Regions from separate parts of the Bradyrhizobium commune genome, predicted to be linked through region 1. Evidence: predicted binding sites of a transcription regulator. Region 1 holds the regulator's gene; the other holds the start of a gene.
What was found. The regulator LexA, encoded in region 1, represses DNA repair genes until DNA is damaged. The targets are predictions, from matches to a motif close to TGTTCNNNNTGTGTTCNG.
Positions count from the first base shown of each region.

Region 2: a site for LexA is predicted at 3,356-3,373, ahead of IC761_RS03170 (helicase-related protein). Genes of this name have one in related genera too.

Region 1 covers NZ_CP061379.1:3,601,735-3,608,878, reverse strand. Annotated here, with positions in the region: gene IC761_RS16980 (HAD-IA family hydrolase) at 1-205, shown strand, start outside; gene IC761_RS16975 (hypothetical protein) at 346-561, shown strand; gene IC761_RS16970 (molybdopterin molybdotransferase MoeA) at 898-2,109, shown strand; gene lexA (transcriptional repressor LexA) at 2,286-2,987, shown strand; gene IC761_RS16960 (hypothetical protein) at 3,163-3,369, shown strand; gene IC761_RS16955 (hypothetical protein) at 3,565-3,999, shown strand; gene IC761_RS16950 (ComEC/Rec2 family competence protein) at 4,007-6,286, opposite strand; gene IC761_RS16945 (DUF2171 domain-containing protein) at 6,381-6,614, opposite strand; gene IC761_RS16940 (YybH family protein) at 6,697-7,083, opposite strand; gene IC761_RS16935 (glutamine--tRNA ligase/YqeY domain fusion protein) at 7,091-7,144, opposite strand, start outside.
Region 2 covers NZ_CP061379.1:669,682-676,825, reverse strand. Annotated here, with positions in the region: gene IC761_RS03170 (helicase-related protein) at 1-3,161, opposite strand, end outside; gene IC761_RS03165 (DUF3108 domain-containing protein) at 3,769-4,578, opposite strand; gene rpmB (50S ribosomal protein L28) at 5,166-5,474, shown strand; gene IC761_RS03155 (hypothetical protein) at 5,722-6,408, shown strand; gene IC761_RS03150 (hypothetical protein) at 6,411-7,144, shown strand, end outside.

The DNA.
Region 1 (7,144 bases):
TCTGTCGTCCAGTATCGGCTTGCGCAAACCGGATGCGGAAGCGTTCGACCATGTGGTTGCCGCGATGGGCGTGCCGGCGAACCGCATCGTGTTCTTCGACGACCTCGCCGAGAATATCGAAGGCGCCCGCGCCCGCGGACTGACCGCAGTGCATGTGATCTCGCCCCACGATGTCGGCCATGCGCTGAAGGCGCTCGGGATCTAACCACCCGGTTCGCGGAACATTTTCATTCCGGGAATGAGGAACCAAAACACTTTGTGCATTTTCATACAGAGTTCCGGGAACGGAATGCCCTGTTCCGGACTCTAAGAGTCCGTTGGGTAATCTACATCGGACGTATCAAAGTGTTGGGCAAAACCTACCTCACCAGGCAGGCCTCCCTGCTGGTCAAATTCGCCAAAACCACCTCGGATTCCGAGCTTTCCGCCAAGCTGATGAGCAAGGCGGCCGACTTGAAATCGCAGGCCGATCCGATGCCCGACAGGGATCAGGGTCCCAGGGCGCCCGATGTCGCGGAAGACGGAGCCCCGAAAAGCGGAAATCCGATAACGCCCTCGTGATGCCCCGCGCCGTTAGTCCTCTGCAGGTTCCGCGCCAGCCTTCAGCCGGGCACTCGGCTGCTTCTCGGCCGATGGTGGCGGCGCGAACGATGTCGGCGACTGTGTAGGCACGGGCCCGCAGCCGGTAGCACCGGTGCCGAGATTGGCGGATAATCCGAACAGCCGCCACTGGCCGCTCACGGGTGCCAACAGCAATTCGAAATTGACTTGGGGAAATTGACCTGGGTCGGCACTGACGGAAAGACTCCTGCCGGCGGCCGCCCCTTTTGCCTCAGCCCCTCCGCTCAGCTAGAACCTTGCCGACCAAGTTTCTTCGATTTGTAGCGGGAGTTCACCGTGGCCCTCATGCCGGTTTCCGATGCGCTTGCTGCCGTGCTCGCGGGCGCGGAGCCATTGCCTGAGGAGACGATCGCGCTCGACGATGCCTTTCATCGCGTGCTTGCGCGCGATGTTGCTTCAAAGCGCACGCAGCCGCCGCAGGCGATGTCGGCGATGGACGGCTATGCCGTGCGTGCAAGCGATGCGGCAGCGATCGATTCGCAGCTCACCGTGATCGGAGAGGTCGCGGCTGGCCGGCCGTTCGCGGGAACCGTCCGCGCCGGCGAAGCGGTGCGGATCTTCACCGGCGGCGTCGTTCCCGATGGTACCGACGCTGTCGTGATCCAGGAGGACACCGTCACTGACGGCAAACGCATCACGGTCAAGGAGGCCGCCGTCACCGGGCGGCACATCCGCCCCGCCGGAATCGACTTTCGCGAGGGCGACGTGCTGTTGCGCAAGGGCGCCCGGTTGACCGAGCGCGATCTCGCGCTCGCCGCCGGCATGAATCATCCAAACCTCGCTGTCCGCCGCCAGCCGAAGGTCGCGATCCTCGCGACCGGCGACGAGCTGGTGCGGCCGGGCACCACGCCCGGCCCCGGCCAGATCGTCTATTCCAATGGCTACGCCCTGCACGCGCTCGCCCGCCGCGAGGGTGCCGACACCGTCGACCTCGGGGTCGCCGCCGACACCCTGGAGGCGACCACCGCCGGCATCCGCCGCGCGCGCGAGAGCGGCGCCGACATCCTGATCACCACGGGTGGCGCTTCCGTCGGCGACCACGATCTGGTCCAGCACGCGCTCAAGGCCGAGGGCGTCGCAATGGCGTTCTGGAAGATCGCGATGCGGCCGGGCAAGCCGATGATGCACGGCCGGCTCGGCGCGATGCGCGTGATCGGCCTGCCCGGCAATCCCGTGTCGTCCTACGTTTGCGGTTTCCTGTTCATGGTGCCGCTGATTCGCGCGCTGTCGGGCCGCTCCGTGATTCACCACCGCCGCGAGCACGCCGTGCTCGGCCGCGATGTCGGCGCCAATGACCAGCGCGAGGATTATCTCCGCGCGCGTCTGGTAGAGCGTGACGACGGCACGCTGATCGCCCTCCCCGTCGATCATCAGGATTCCTCGCTGCTGGCGAATCTCGCTGCGGCACAGGCACTTCTCGTGCGCGCGCCATTCGCGCCGAAAGCCGAGGCAGGCTCGCCTTGCGCGATACTGCGCCTGCCGCTCTGAAAGCCCGCGCCACACGCGATCCGCCAACTTTGCGGCGTTCACGCTAAATTAAGCAGTTGCGGAACACATATCGAACATATAGTGTCCGTTCATGATTTGTTTCGAGCATCTAGCGGCTTAATGCCGAACTGAACGTCTCGGAATCGAACGACATCAACCGGGGGATTTTGGTCGAGATGCTAACGCGCAAACAATACGAGCTTCTGCGGTTCATCAGCGAGCGGCTGAAGGAAAGCGGCGTGCCGCCCTCCTTCGACGAGATGAAGGACGCGCTCGACCTGCGCTCCAAATCGGGTATCCACCGCCTCATCACCGCGCTCGAGGAGCGCGGCTTCATCCGGCGCCTGCCCAACCGCGCCCGCGCCATCGAGGTGATCAAGCTGCCCGAGCTCCAGGCCGCCGCCGGTAGCCGCCGCGGCTTCACGCCGAGCGTGATCGAGGGCAACCTCGGCAAGGTGCGCACGACCTCCAGCCCGCCGGCAGACGACGGCGAGCGTCCCGTTGCGGTCCCCGTGATGGGCCGCATCGCGGCCGGCACGCCGATCGAGGCGTTGCAGACCCGCAGCCACACCATCAGCGTGCCGCCGGACATGCTCGGCTCGGGCGAGCATTACGCGCTCGAGGTGCGCGGCGATTCCATGGTCGAGGCCGGCATCCTCGACGGCGACATGGCGCTGATCCAGCGCAACGAGACTGCCGACACCGGTGACATCGTGGTGGCGCTGATCGACGACGAGGAAGCAACCCTGAAGCGCTTCCGCCGCCGTGGCGCTTCGATTGCGCTCGAGCCCGCCAACGCCGCCTATGAGGTCCGCATCCTGCCGCCCAACCGCGTGAAGATTCAGGGCAAGCTCATCGGGCTTTACCGCAAATACTGAGAATGCTGCGGTTGGCAACTGCGCATTAACGATTGGAGCGGACGATTGTCCGCTTCGGCTGGATAGTCTTTCTGGTTTTGCACAGATTATCCGGCCACCCCTTCAGCGCTACATCCCCGGCACACCGCACGAAGCACTCCTTGCTTCGCGGATTTGAAAGGCCGAGGAGACAACCATGCGCAAGATCGTTCTGAGCACAGTCACGATGGCGTTGATCGCAGCATCGGCGCCGCAAGTTTTCGCCGCCCAGTCGCAGCGCCATGCCCGCAAGGCACCGGAGACGACGACCAGCGAACAATTCCGCAATGCCCGCAATGCGGTCGAGCAACCGTCGCAGCCTGCCTGGCAATATTCGGGCTGGTCGGCGCCCGCTGGCCGCTAACTTACTCGCATCGCAGAATGCAGGTGAACAGGCTTTGTTCCTCGCGGATTCGAAAAAGATAATGTGATCGGAGCTTGCGGACCCGCAGCCGCAGATTCGCCCACAACCAAGCAGACGCTTGCAGGCTTCCACTCTGATAGGGGCCTGCGCCTCAGAAGAGGCGCGGGTGCTCTATCCTGATTGAGGAGCACCCCGATGTGTGACTACAGCCTGCACGCCGTCGCGACGCGGCCCGCCCAGATCGGCGAGACGATCGTCACGACAACCTTCCGCGGCACCTCGACGCGCGGCTTCGCTTCCGAAGCCGACATGTCCGTCGCGGTCTGCCTGCTGCCGGGAACGGAGCTCGCCTTCGCCGACAACGTCCGCTACGACAATCGCTGGATCTGGACGCGCACCATCAACTCCCGCGTCGGCAAGTTCGGCAGGATCGATCCGCACATTCCCGATCGCCATCACGATGCGATCGAATTCCCCGACGGCAAGTACGTGCTCGTGACACAGCTCGTCGAAGGTCAGCGCGCAACCGTGCTGCAATTGCCGGTGACCCAGCCGGTCGGCGAGCGTGAGCACGTGCCGCAGACCATCGCCGACAGGCAACCGATCATCACCCGCCTGCCGATCGGCTGAGAAGATTTCAGTCTTCGGCCTGCAGGTCGGACTCCGATGGCGTTGCGTCCTTGGAGCGCGGAGCCGCCGACCGTGGCATGAGGGTCAGTTCGGAATCCCCATCGCCGGCCGCCGCCGGCGACCAGGGACGGTCTGTGCCCCTCGCCTTCACAGCCTGAACCGCAAAGCCGTCGCCGCGCCGCGTCAGCGCCAATGCGCCTTGCCGTGCAAGATGCGGCCGGTCGACCACCATGGCTGCGCAATCCGGCGGCGCGGGCCGGGTAGTCACCACCAGCGCGGCGCGGCTGCAATCATCGGTCAGCGCGTCAATGCGCAGCGCCAATGCGACCATACGCCCATCGGCAAGCGGCGTTACGCAGCCGGACTCGTCGCAGGACACGCCGTCGGCCAGCGAAGCACTGCCGGCATCACGCGGATCGGCATCGGCCGCGAGCCACTCCTTCAGCAGAAAGCTGTCCTTGCTGGCCCTGATCAAATGCAGCTGCCCATCCTTGCCCCGCACCGCCACGCTCGAGCCGTCGCCGGCGATCAGAATGTCGGGTTGCCGGACGGACAGTCCCCAGACGATCGCGGCCGCCAGCACGAGCGCGCCGGACCAGCGCAAGGGCGTGCGCAGCAGGCCCATCAGGACGAGGCCGAGGCTCGCGGCGACCAGCGGCCCGGTGCCGAAGGCACCGACGTGGCCGACCGCGCCGGGCAGCGCGGCCACCCAGCGCGTGACGGCGATCATCCAGTCGATGCCGATCCCCATCAGCCACCAGAACACGCCGTCGAGGCCGAAGGGGGCGGCCAGCAATCCCAACAGCCCCGCCGGCATCACCAGCGCCGAGACCACCGGCATCGCGCCGAGATTGGCGAGCACGCCGTAGGGCGTGATGCGATGGAAGTGGAAGGCGGCATAGGGCGTGGTCGCGAGCCCCGCGATCATGGAGGCCATGAACAGCATCGCGATCTCGCGACCGCCCCACAGCGCGATCCGTGCGGTCGCGGAATGATCGGGCGAGGCAAACAGGTTCGGCATGCCGATCTGCACCAGCGCCACGAGCCCGAGGGTCGCCGCGAACGACATCTGGAAGCTCGGATGGACCAGCGCCTCCGGCGCGACCGCCAGCACGATCAGGGCAGCCACCGCGAGCGTGCGGAACGTGATGGCGCGGCGATCGACCATCACCGCGATCAGCACCACCGCGGTCATGAAGAACGATCTCTGCGTAGCGACCTCCGCACCGGAGAGCAGCAGGTAGAACGCGGCTGCAACCAGCGCCGCAGCCGCCGACCATTTCTTGATGGCGAAGCCAGCCGCCAATCCCGGGATCAAGGCGAGCAGCGCCCGCACCGCGAAGAAAACGACGCCGGCGACGACGGCCATGTGATAGCCGGAGATCGACAGCACATGGCCGAGCCCCGAGATGAACATCGCGTCGTTGACGGGCGTGGTGATCGCATCGCGGCGGCCGGTCAGCAGCGCGGTCGCAATCGCGCGGTTGTCGCCATCGAGCGTGGCGCGGATGCGTGCGTCGATCGTATCGCGCAGCCCCTGCATGATCGCGGCATAATGCAGTCGCAAGCCGCCGACCTCGGGCGGGGCGGAAGCTGTAATGGCGCCCATCGCGAAGCCGGAGGCGCCGATGCCCTGGAAGAACATGTCGCGGGCAAAATCATAGCTGCCAGGCCGCAGCGGCGACAGCGGGGGCATCAGCCGCGCCTTCAGCTGCACGAAGCTGCCGACCTCGGGCGCGGTACCCTTGCGCACCGACAGCCGGACCCGCTCGAGCTTGACGTCGCTGCGCTGCGCCTCCATCGCGGTGACGCGGAGGACAAAACGGTCGGTGCGCTCGCGGATGTCGCGGGTCTCGACGAAGCCCGACAGCGAGACCGAATAGAGCGGTTTGGCCAGCACGGTGTGGGCGATCCGCGCCGTCTTCCAGGTCGCCATGGCAAAACCGGCCGCAACCGCGGCGATCATGATCGCCGGCGCGAACAGCCGGCTCCGCCGCAGCAGCACGGCGCCTGTTGTGAGCGCGGCCGCCGTCGCGGCAACGGCCCACAGCACCGGCTCATGATCGGCGGCGAAATAGAGCGCGATGCCGCAACCGAAGGCGATGGGCACCCAGGGGAACAGACGCCCGGCGCCGGCTTCCGCTTTGGCCCATTCACGCAGCGTCCCGGCAAGCGCGGGCCAAGCGCCAAAGCCCGCTGGTGCAAGGCCACCGGCGGACGCGGCTCGACCGACGGGCCACGTCCCCGCGACACCCTGGGACCGCAACGGCCGGCCCGGCTCCGCCATTCCCTGCACCCTGCGATACGCGACGGGAGCGGAGGCTACCGGAACGTGCGGGAGGCCGAATAGCGGTACGGATCAGGAACGAACGGCCGGCGCCCTACTTTTCCTCTTCCATCGTCACGGCCACCGCCGCCTTGGCCGAGAGGCGGACCTTGTTGCCCTCGATATCGGCGACGAGGCCCTTGTCGATGAAGTGATGGTGCCCCTTGTGGCTGCCCTCGCCGCTGTCTTTCCTGGTCAGCTTGATACGATTGCCCTCGACCTTGTCGACCGTGCCGATGTGGACGCCATCGGCGCCGATGACTTCCATATGCTCTGTGATGTTCTGCATGGCGAGATCCTCGTTTGGACCCACACAACGCGCGCGGCGTCGGTTCGTTGCCATCGCCGCAATGACGATGCCGTGTGCGGCGTCAGATCAGCGGCGCCTGTGACGAGGCATGGTGATTGACGATCTTCCAGTCACCGTCCTCGCGCATGATGACCCAGCTCATCTTGACGACGAGATCCGGCCGTTCGCCCGCGAGGTCGAACGAGACGGTCGCGGCCGTGTTGATGATATCGGAGCCGACCTCCGCCGCGCGCACCTCGGAGAATGCCGCGCTCGGCTTCCGCCATCGCGGCAAGCCGTTGAAATAATCGGCAACGCCGTCCCTGCCCCGGTAGAGTTTTGGATTGGAGCCGAAGAAGAAGGCGTTGCTCGCATAAAGCGACGACAGCGCTGCCGCGTCGAGCTTGGCGAAGCCGGCGCACCATTTCGCGATGATGGCGGAAACGATGGTGTCGGCGTCGGTGCTCATGCGTGCCTCAACCTTTTGCGACTTCCTTCGCAAACGTGTCGCGCAGGCCGATGGTGCGTGA
Region 2 (7,144 bases), 2.9 Mb from region 1:
CGGTCCTTGCCCTCGAAGCGGCGGTTGTTGTCGTTGCGCTGCTCGCGGCGCTCGCCACCCTCGGCACCACCTTCACGCGGCTTGCGGAAATCCTTAGCCCCATCCCTGCGATGACCACCGTGACGATGACGCTCGTTACGCTTCTCGCCATCGGCAGTTTGCGCCGCTTCACCTTCGGCCGGCGCAGCAGCACCTGCCTCTGCGCTCGTCTGCTGCGAACGCGGCTGGTTGTGATGACGCTGATGCCGATGGCGCTCGTGGCGCGGCTTGCGATCCTCGTGACGGCCGCCGGGACGCCAGACCTCGACGAGCTCGGGCTCGGCGGGCGCGGCAGCGGATTCAGGCGCGGCAGCATCGGGCGATGCGGCCGCTTCCGTTGCGGCGGTCTCGGCGGGCGCGACTTCAGCGGTTGCCTCAACAGGTGCAGCGGGCTCTTCGGCCGGCGGCGCGATGCCGGGGGCGTCTTCGGGCGTGACGGGCGTTTCAGATGAGGCTTCGAGCGCGGGCTCTTCCTGCGCCGGCTCGTCGTGCTGCTCCATGCCGGGCGCGTCTTCGACGGTGACCGGCTCGGCGGTGGCTTCGATCGGGGTCTCCGCGGGCGCGGCAGCTTCCTCGGTGGCAACCGCCTCGGCCACCGGCGTCTCCACAGCAGGCGCTTCAGCTGCCACAGGCTTCGGCGGCAGCGGCGGGCGCTTCTCCATGCGATAGCCGAGCGCACGCAGCACGGAGGCGAAGTCCTCGCCGGCGGAACCGGTGAGCGAGGTCATCGCCTGCGTCACCACAAAGCTGCGGCCGTCGAACGCGCCGGCGGGCTTTTCGCCCGGCGAATTCTCGCGCCAGGCCAGCGCCGGGCGGATCAGGTCGGCGAGGCGCTCCAGGATGTCGACGCGGACGGCGCGCTCGCCGGCCTGCTTGTAGCCGAGCACGCGATAGGCATCGCGCGGCAACGCCTTGTCGACCGGGAACGAGGTGCGGCCCGACGATGCCAGATGCTGCGCGCCCGAGAGCGAGGACAGATCGACATTGTCCTGCTTCAACGCCCACAGCAGTGCTGCGAGCGCACGCGCGGCGGGCTTCAGGATGCCGGGGAAATAGATGTGATAGGCGCCGAAGCGGACGCCGTATTTGCGCAGCACCGCGCGCGAGGGCTGGTCGAGATCCTTCAGCTCGTTGGCGATCTTCGGCCGCTCCAAGACGCCGAGCGCCTCGACCAGCTGATAGGCGATACCGCGGGCAATGCCGGTGACGTCCTCGGCCTTCGACAGCTCGAACATCGGCCCGAGCAGCTTTTCGATATGCGTCTTGAGCCAGAGATCGAGCCGCGCCTGCACCTTCTCGCGGGGAGCGCCCGTGAGGCGCTCGTCGGAGATGATGCGGATGCGCGGATGCAGCGCCTCCTCTGCGGCAGTGAGTCGCGCCACCGCATCGCCGGTCCAGCGGATGGTGCCGTCGGAGGTCAGCACGAACTGCTCGTCCGGCGCGCTGCCCAGTTTTTCGGCGCGCGCGTTGATCTCGCCGGCGAGCACCGCTTGCGCGGCAGCCTGCAAGGCTTTCGCATCGGAGCCGGCTTCCGCCGCATCCGGTGCAAAGGTGAAGCCATCGAGGCGGCCGATGACATGGCCTTCGACGATGACTTCGCCGGTCTTGCCGATTTCCGTATTCAAGCTCGTGTTCTCCCGCAGGCGGCGCATCAATACACTGGTCCGGCGATCAACGAAACGCTCAGTCAAGCGTTCATGGAGCGCATCAGATAATTTATTTTCGATCTCCCGCGCGGTCCCCTGCCAGTGCTCGGGGTCGGCGAGCCAATCCGGCCGGTTAGCGACGAAGGTCCAGGTGCGGACCTGCGCGATCCGGCCCGACAGCGTGTCGATGTCGCCGTCGACGCGGTTGGCCTGGTCGATCTGGGCCGCGAACCAGGCGTCGGGAATGCGGCCCTTTTGCATCAGGAAGCCGTACAGCGTCGTCACCAGCTCGGCATGGGCTGCCGGCGACAGTTTTCGGTAGTCCGGGACCTGGCAGGCCTCCCAGAGACGTTCCACAGCAAGCCTGCCATGCGCGATATCGCGCACCTCGACGTCGCGGGCGGCGTGGTCGAGCACGCGCATGTCCTCGGCGATCGGCGCGCGCGTCAAGACCTCATGGCCGGGCGACTGGTTCAGGGACACCTGGAGCGCGCCGAGGGAGGAGAAATCGAGCTTCGAGTTGCGCCATTGCAGCATCTTCACGCTGTCGAAGGTGTGGTTCTGGAGCGCGTTGACGAGCTCGGGCTCGAACGGGCCGCAACGGCCGGTGGTGCCGAAGGTGCCGTTGCGTGTGGCGCGCCCCGCACGGCCGGCGATCTGCGCGAATTCGGACGGCGTCAGCCTACGGAACTGGTAGCCGTCGAACTTGCGGTCGGAGGCAAAGGCGACGTGATCGACGTCGAGATTGAGGCCCATGCCGACGGCGTCGGTGGCGACGAGGTAATCGACGTCGCCGTTCTGGAACATCTCGACTTGTGCGTTGCGGGTCCGCGGCGACAGCGATCCCAGCACCACGGCGGCGCCGCCGTGCTGGCGGCGGATCAGCTCGGCGATGGCGTAGACCTCGTCGGCCGAGAACGCGACGATGGCGGTGCGGCGCGGCTGGCGCGTAATCTTGCGGTCGCCGGCGAATTCGAGCTGCGACAGCCTGGGCCGGGTGATCATGGAGACGCCGGGCAACAGACGCTCGATGATCGGGCGCATGGTGGCAGCCCCTAACAGCAGCGTCTCGTCGCGGCCGCGGCGGTTGAGGATGCGGTCGGTGAAGACGTGGCCGCGCTCCAGATCAGAGGCGATCTGGATCTCGTCGACGGCGAGGAAGGAGACGTCGAGGTCGCGCGGCATCGCCTCGACGGTGGAGACCCAAAAACGCGGGTTCTTCGGCTTGATCTTCTCCTCGCCGGTCACAAGCGCGACGGCCTCAGGGCCGACGCGGGCGACGATCTTGTTGTAGACCTCGCGCGCGAGCAGCCGCAGCGGCAGCCCGATCAGGCCGGACGAATGCGCCAGCATCCGCTCGATGGCGAGATGGGTCTTGCCGGTGTTGGTCGGCCCGAGCACCGCAGTGACGCCACTGCCTGGAACTCGATCGGCAAGCGCGCGCTCGGAAGCGAAGGGGGAGGAAGAGAAGGCCATGTCTGGATGATTAGGTAGTGGCGATTGGGGCGAATGTCAGTGCTGTTTGGGGCGGCGGTGGTTGGACCGAAAGGCCGCGGCGTGCTGGATGCCCCGGTCAAGCCGGGGCATGACAGCGGAGTGTTTGGGAGCATCTCCCCGAATCCCGCGCAACTGTCTCACTTTGCGACGCTTTTCCCGTTGGCTTTAAGCTTCGGAACGACTCTAGAACGAATCGCGGCCGAATCGCTGACTCCCCTCGGAGTCCTGTTACGTTCACGCAACATGTCGCGGGACTCATTGTTTCCTGCACTAGATGGAGTTTTGGCCCGGCGTACAAGCGACGATTTGATGACGCGTTCCTTAATGTTGGGGACGGCGCGGAGTCGAATCAGAATCGGGGCAGAGTCAAATGGATTCGCTGGCCGCGAAGGCACCCAACTTGATTTGTCGAAAACAACCCCATGCACAGTAGAAACGGGCGGCGCGGGAATGGCGGGGTGTCGGCGGCTAAGGTGTTGAGGGGATGGAGATATCGTAGCCCGCATGGCGCGGAGCGGAATGCGGGGAGCCAAAGGCGAAGAATCCCGGATTGCGCTGCGCTCCATCCGGGCTACGGCGTGTGGGCCTACTGCGTCTTCGCAACCCGCGGCGGCTGGGCGGTGGTGATGAAGCTGGTCGCTTCCAGCATCGCCGGGCCCAGCGGCGTCGGGACCTTCAGCCAGAACGGGACCAGGATCCGCGTGCCGGCCACCGGCGCGAACGCGATCTCGATGTTGCGCTGGGCGGCGAGGTATTTGATCACGGGGCGGTCGGGGATGTAGCCGGCCACAGGCACGAAATAGAGCGAGCAGACCACGACCGGGCCGTGATAGCCCTTCTCGGCCTTCACGGTCTCCATGCGCTTGAAATCGAGCTTGAGCTCGTAGCGCATGCGGCCGTCGAACACGGGCGCGCTGCCGTGACAGGCCTCCGGCGACAGCGGATCGCCGTTTCCAGGCACGCGCACCAGCGAGGCCGTCATCGGATCGAACACGCCGCGGCGATGCGCGTCGGTGACGACGATGCGATCGGGATCGACCGGCGGCTCCGGAATGATGCCGAACTCCTTCACATTGCCCTTGTCGAGGGTGATGTGGATCTCTTCGGTCTTCTTCGAGGTGGTGGTGGAAGCCTGGTAGGCGCTTGCGACCAGCGCGCCATTGACCACGCGTCCCTGCGAGGCGCCGGTGCCGGAGCCGCCCGCGAACGACTTCAAAATCCCCGTGGTGCCGCCAGAGGCCGCCGCCGAAAACACGTCGTCCTGGATGTCGATATTCCAGGCGCCGCGGCCGACCGGAATGCCGGACAGCGTCGCCTCATACTGCGCCTCGAGCTTGCCTTGCGCCGCCGCCGGCCGGGCTTCCCACGCCATCGCGAGCCCGCAAAGGGCCGCCAGAGCCAGCCGGCCGATGCTGTGCAGCCGGGGCAGATGAGGGGTCAGAATGTCCACAAAACCATCCAATGGGGACGTCAGGCCTTGTTAGTTAAGCCAAAAATGGCGGGACACAATGTGCAAGGATGTCCGAGATGCCAAAACGACGGAACCTGGCCGGACTCTTCGGGTGCGAATGCGCCCTTTATGTGATGGTAAGGGGTTTTAAACATTGCCGTTTTGGTGATCGGGTAGGCCACGGGCGCCGATACCTCTCCCGCTTGCGGGAGAGCATAGGCCGCCTTCGGCGGCCGTCCTCCAGAGAACGCCGAGGCGGAGCCTCGGCTATGCGTAGCGCGGGTGAGGGCTCTCTCCTCTGGGGGACACTTCGCGCGGCTGCCCCTCCGCGGAGGCACCCTCTCCCCAACCCTCCCCCGCGGGCGGGGGAGGGAGCGCACCTTCCGGGTGGCATGATTCCCCGGCCAAAAACTTGACGCCAGCCGTCATCCCCCCTATACGTCCGCCGCTCCCTGCAAGGACAGAGAATTTGCCCCCGTGGCGCCCCGAATGGCGGCCGCAACTCGTTGGGGGTCAGGATAAGGATTTATGACATGTCTCGCCGCTGCGAACTGACGGCCAAGGGCCCCCTCGTCGGCCACAAGGTCAGCCACTCGAACATCAAGACCAAGCGCCGCTTCCTGCCGAACCTCGTCAACGTGACGTTCATCTCGGAAGCCCTGGAGCGCAACGTGCGCCTGCGCGTCTCGACCAACGCGGTCAAGAGCGTCGACCACAATGGCGGCCTCGACACCTTCCTGCTCAAGGCCAAGGCCGACGACCTGTCGCCGCGCGCCCTCGAGCTGAAGCGCGCCATCCAGAAGAAGGTCGGCGAGACCGCACCGGTCAAGAAGGCCAGCTAAGAATTCTAGAGTTGGGCGGGGGCTAGGTTGCGTCGCGTGGCGTAGGCTTAGCCAGTAGCGTTTTGCGTTGCGGCCGGATCGAAAGATCCGGCCGTTTTTGTTTAATTTCGGAAGAGCCGCTCCGCATCGAAGCATTTCAAGCTGTGGGGAGCAGATCCCATGGCGGAACCACAGGTTTAGAATCACTAGCAACGCTGATACGATCCAGAATTGCGTTATTCTTGCTGCGGCAGCATTTGGAGCCGGGATGATGGACTGGTCTGTCCTACCAGCAATGAGGCTAGAGGCCGGCTGCGCCGTGATGTTTTCCGGCGGGCGCGATTCGACTATTGCCGCCGCTCGGCTTAGCCAAGCTGGCACCACCACATTTCTAATAACGATTTCCTCCGGTCACCTTGTCGGGATCCAGAGAGTTCGCCAACGGATTCGGGAGATGAATGCAATACTTCCGCCGTCAACCCGCTGGCTACATGTCAAGCAGCCGATGGCGCTCAAAACCGATACTTCGTTTTACGAGAAAACCTGCCTGCCCTGCCATCATTCTTATGTTGTGGCGTCTTCTGTCCTAGCTGCTCGATTGAAGATTCCAAATCTTGCCTTCGGCTATGCGAGCTATCAAAGCTCCTGGCCGGAGCAATCACCTATTGCGATCACCCGACTTAGCAGCATCCTTGCTCGCCATGGCATCAAATTAGTATTGCCCGCTTACGATCTCATTTCGCGGGAAGAAGCCGAGAAAACATTACAGAAGCTGGGATTGAGCAGCGAATCATTGGAACAAAAGTGTCTTCAGCAGGTATCGAACGTCTCCCTCTCTGACGATATACTTCGTCAGCAGGTCGACCTCTGGGGAAGCGCCATCGATGCGTCAATTTCCAAGCTAAGCGAGATCGAAGTGGAAGTTCTCGAAGACACTATGATCGAGAATGTCTAGCGATGACAACTCTTACGATCGAAAATCCGTGGCCGATACTTACAGCCACCGCAGGCTTGGTAGCATTTCATATTGGGCTATACACTCTAGTGGGAAGGGAGCGGAAAGCCCCTTTTGTTATAAACGATATCTTCCCAGTATTCTTGCTTTGCCTACTAGTCGCGATCACAACCACTGCCGCCTTCTTCATGCCGGCGGCTTGGACAAGTTATGCTTTGCAAGTTGCGGCCGCAATCTTCCTAACAGCGTTGGTCGTTTCGCTCGTTGTCGTCTACAGAACCACCATCAGGTTCATTTATTTCGTCGACAAGATCAATCTCTTCCACTTACCTCTCGTTCGGCCGTTGAAGCGGTTTTGGTCGCTCGTAAATCCAAAGCCTAACTATTCAAACAACGCGCTGCCGATAGATGCCGACCTTCTGAGAAAGATTCTATCTGTCCTATCTGACTTCGGCCTCGATCTATCTAAGAACTCGCCTGCCAACCAATCGTTGTCTTCCATTGGAGTTCAAGTCGAGAGGCTTGACGCCTCAAGAAAGCTTCTCGTCGCCCTAAGCGCCGCATTCTTGCGTCATGAAAATTTTGTTCAATACGTGACCGCCGCGAACCATCCCATAGACTTCATCGCCAATCTTCAAAAAGAGATGGGTCAAGACTGGCAAGCTCGCGCTGGAAATGTAATTGCCATCGATGCCTATTCGAGCCATTTCGCCTTCATCGATTCGATCTATGCGAA